One region of the Pantoea sp. Z09 genome, then DNA from elsewhere that is predicted to be linked to it. Evidence: predicted binding sites of a transcription regulator. Region 1 holds the regulator's gene; the other holds the start of a gene.
What was found. Region 1 encodes PurR, which represses purine synthesis genes. Its sites were predicted from a motif close to CANGCAAACGTTTGCNTG; they were not measured.
Positions count from the first base shown of each region.

Region 1 (2,203 bases):
ATTCAGTCGCCGCGCACCGGGAAAGATATTCAGATTAGCGCGCTGTCGGAAGATTACTGGCAGCGCCACTATATCGGCGCGCGCCGTATGATGACGCCGAAAACCATTCGCTAAGAAAAAAGAAAACCGGGGATGTCCCCGGTTTTTTTATTGCTGCTGTTAGTGCATCACGGCGGTAAAGCTAAAGGCCACGATCATCAGCAGCGCCGCGCCGGTGGTCATCAGCGCCAGTTTTAAATCTGTGCTCATAGCTACTCCTTATCCACACATTTGTCAGGGTCTTGCGGATTTTCCCACAGTCGCCGGTAAAAATCTCGTTTTATCCCGCAAGCCTTGCTAGAATCCCCGCCTTTGTTGCGCAACTGACGCAACGCCCGTGCCGTTCGCACGCAACAGCCCCTGTTTTGTCCTGCCCAGTGCGTGTTTCACCGACAAAAAACTGTAGCGAATTAACAGAAAACCATCCTGGCGGACGCAAACGATTAACATTATGCTTATCAGCGGCTTACTGATAAGTTCTGGAGTCTCTTTTTAATGGCAACAATCAAAGATGTCGCGAAGCGTGCCGGTGTCTCCACAACCACCGTTTCTCACGTTATCAATAAAACGCGCTTTGTCGCGGAAGAGACGCGCAACGCCGTCTGGCAGGCGATTCAGGAACTGCACTACTCGCCCAGCGCCGTTGCGCGTAGCCTGAAGGTCAATCACACGAAAACGCTGGGGCTGCTTGCCACCTCCAGCGAGGCACCCTATTTCGCCGAAATCATCGAGGCGGTTGAGCATCACTGCTTTGAGCGCGGCTATACCCTGATCCTCGGCAATGCTCACAACGATCTGCAGAAACAGCGCGCCTACCTGTCGATGATGGCGCAAAAGCGCGTCGATGGCCTGCTGGTGATGTGCTCTGAGTATCCTGACGACCTGCTGAAGATGCTGGAAGAGAACCGCAATATTCCCATGGTGGTCATGGACTGGGGCGAATCGCGCGCCGACTTTACCGATACCGTGCTGGATAACGCTTTCCAGGGCGGCTATCTGGCGGGACGCTATCTGATCGAACGCGGTCACCGCGATATCGGCGCCATTCCCGGCCAGCTGGAGCGCAACACCGGCGGCGGACGCCACGCGGGCTTTTTAAAAGCGCTGGAGGAAGCGGGCATCGCGGTGCGCGCGGAGTGGATCGTGCAGGGTGATTTCGAGCCGGAGTCGGGCTACCAGGCGATGCAGCAGATCCTGCAGCAGAAGCAGCGCCCGACGGCGATTTTCTGCGGCGGCGATATCATGGCGATGGGCGCTATCTGCGCCGCCGACGAGATGGGACTGCGCGTGCCGCAGGATATTTCGGTGATCGGCTATGACAACGTGCGCAACGCGCGCTACTTCACGCCAGCGCTGACCACCGTGCATCAGCCGAAAGCGCAGCTGGGCGAGAAAGCGCTGGAGATGCTGCTGGACCGCATCACCAGCAAACGCGAAGAGTCGCAGACCATTGAGGTGCATCCGACCCTGATCGAGCGCCGCTCGGTCGGCGACGGCCCGTTCCGCGACTACCGCCGTTAATCCTCGCTCAGCCACTCCTGATTCAGGGTTTGCGCATCGCCCAGATAGCTAAGCAGCCAGCCTAGCGCGGGCGATGCGCCCGCTTCCGACCAGCTGACGCAGCAGGGACTCTCGGGAAAAGGCGCCGGCAGCGTCAGCTCCGCCAGATCGCCTTTATCCAGCAACGGGCGCGCCAGATGGCCCGGCATCATCGCCACGCATAATCCCTCCAGCACACACGCCAGCCCCGCCTGCCAGTCCGGCACCACCAGCCGTCGCTGATTGTCGAGCGTCCAGGTCATGCGGCGCGGCAGCGCGCGCGCGGTATCCTCCAGCACCAGCGACGGCCAGGCGCGCAGCGCGTCGTCATCGAGCCGCGGCAGCCGGGTGAGCGGATGCTGGCGCGCCACCACGCAGCGCCAGTTGAGCGCGCCCATATCGCGAAAGGAGAAGCGGCCGCCGACCGGGATCGCCTGCGTCGCGCCGATGGCGACGTCGACGCGTCCGTCAGCCAGCGCATCCCAGACGCCGTTAAAAACTTCGTAGCTGATGTGCAATTCCATGTCGGGGAAGTGACGGTAGAAGTCGGTCACCAGCTGACGGCTGCGTGGTAGCTTGACGATGCGATCCACCGCGATGCTCAGCTGCCCGCGCCAGCCGTTCG
Region 1 is NZ_CP092373.1:2,090,884-2,093,086, forward strand. It holds gene MC269_RS10000 (C40 family peptidase) at 1-114, shown strand, start outside; gene MC269_RS10005 (YnhF family membrane protein) at 160-249, opposite strand; gene purR (HTH-type transcriptional repressor PurR) at 535-1,560, shown strand; gene punR (DNA-binding transcriptional activator PunR) at 1,557-2,203, opposite strand, start outside.

Region 2 (2,203 bases), 1.4 Mb from region 1:
GGAAGTAACGCGCCACGGCAGAGATATGCCAGTGATCGTAACCCAGCGACAGAATATGGCTGGAGGCGATAGAGTTGCTGGTGCGTGACGCGTCTGACTTGTCGCGCAGATCGGAGCCCCAGTCAAAGTTGGTAAAGCCGATATAGCTCAGGTTGCCGCCCCACAGGGTAGTAATCGGCACCATATATTTCACCTTGAAGCGATAACCATCCCAGCTGTTCTCGTTCGCCGCGCCGTAGTTTTCCCACTGATATTTGGCGTAGACGTTCAGCGACAGGCCGACGTCGCTGTGCGTGTCGATGTCGGTGCCGAGACCCATATACCAGGTGTTCTGACGGTTATCGCTGTTACGGCCCATATCGTAGATATAGTTGTTGGCGAAATACCACTCTTTGAACGGGCCGAACGCCAGGCTGGTACCGGTCAGCTTATCGATCGAGAAACGCGGCTCAATTTCCATAAACATCGGCGAACCGTGGTCGAAAATGCCGTTGGCGTTGCTGTTGCCCATGCCGAAGAAGTTGGTCAGGTCGAGGTAGCCGTAAAAATCGAACCAGTCTTTCTTCGCGAAGGCTTCATATTCCAGATAGACGTCGTTGTTGAACTGCGGTCCGAAGCGGGTGTGATAGCTGCCTACCACGTTAACGCTCTGATGCCACCAGTCGGAGAGGTACTGCGGGTCTCTTTCGGCAGCCTGCGCGCCGCTGCTCAGGGACGTCGCCAGCAAGGCGCCTGCTATCAAGGTTTTAAATTTCATTATCATTAACCACATGCTTTCGACCGCGCAGAAACGCAGCCAAGGTGAAATCGATCCCAGAGTGGGGCGGCGAAGATGTAACCGTTTTTTACAGCCGGTTTTAGACCTGCGTAGCCTGACCGTTACAGGGCGATAGAAAATAGATTTTGCTCACGTTTGTCAAAATGTGTTGCATTGCATTTACGTGAAAATGTGAACTGTGTCACGAAATTAAGCCGCAGCGAACGGAACGCCGCAACCGTTTACGTTGTCGGCATCGCACGCGAACAGGAAAATCAGGGCAGGGTAACGCGCACCTGCAACCCGCAGATGGCGCCCTGCGGATTGAGGCAGTTTGAGAGGGAAACCTGAATATGGTGCTTCTGGGCGACGCTGCGCACAATCGACAGGCCTAAGCCGCTGCCCTGCGCCTTCACCGTCGGCGCGCGGGTAAAGCGGTCAAAGGCGCGATCGATAAAGGACTCCGGCATGCCCGGCCCGTTATCGACGATATCCACCACCGTGCGGTCGCCGACGCGGTGCAGCAGCACGTCTACCAGGCTCCCTTCCGGGGTATGCAGCATAGCGTTGCCGATCAGGTTGTCGAACAGGCTGCGCAGCTCGGAGCGGCTCGCCTGCAGGCGATAGTGGGTCGAGCCGTTAAAGCCGATGTCAATGCCGCGCTTATCGGCCACCACCATCAGCTGCTCGATGCTCTCTTTCAGCAGATCCTCCAGCTCGATATGCTCCACCGAGGCGACCACGGTTTGATCTTCCTGACGAGAGATATTGAGCAGCTGCGCCACCAGATGGCGCGTGCGCGTCACGCCCGCCTCCAGCTGATCGAACTGGCGGCTCGCTTCGCCCGGCTGAATATGCTGACGCAGATTCTCCAGCTGCAGCGTCACCGCCGTCACCGGGGTACGCAGCTCGTGCGCGGCGTCTTCCAGAAACTGGCGCTGCGACGACCAGGCGGCGCGCAGCTTGTTGAGCAGTGAATTGTAGGCCTCCACCAGCGGCAGGATCTCGTCCGGCAGCCCCTCTGGCGACACCAGATGCGGATGCAGCGTCTCCTGCGCGGCGATCTCGCGCGAGGCGACGCGCAGATCGCGGGTAATTTTGCGCACCACCAGCCAAATCACCAGCAGCGAGAGCGGCATCATTAAAATCAGCGGGATAATCGCCGACAGCGCGCGCTTCACCATCACCGAACGCATATAGCTCAGGTTATGCATCACCTGGATGGTTTTGATCTCGCTGCCCGGCTCGCCGGGACGGGTATAGATGCGCCAGCCGCACTCGTCGCAGCTGCCGACGTCGATATCGTGCCAGCCTTTTTCCGCCTGCAGCGGCGCGTGCAGCTCTGGCCAGGAGCTGGCGCGCAGCTTGCCGTTACTGTCCCACAGCTGCACCACGTAGGCGCTCTTCACCTTGTCGGCGTGCAGCATCAGCGGCATCAGCGCCGGG
Region 2 is NZ_CP092373.1:3,524,277-3,526,479, reverse strand. It holds gene MC269_RS16905 (nucleoside-specific channel-forming protein Tsx) at 1-757, opposite strand, end outside; gene MC269_RS16900 (HAMP domain-containing sensor histidine kinase) at 1,033-2,203, opposite strand, start outside.
Region 2: a site for PurR is predicted at 989-1,006, ahead of MC269_RS16905 (nucleoside-specific channel-forming protein Tsx). Genes of this name have one in related genera too.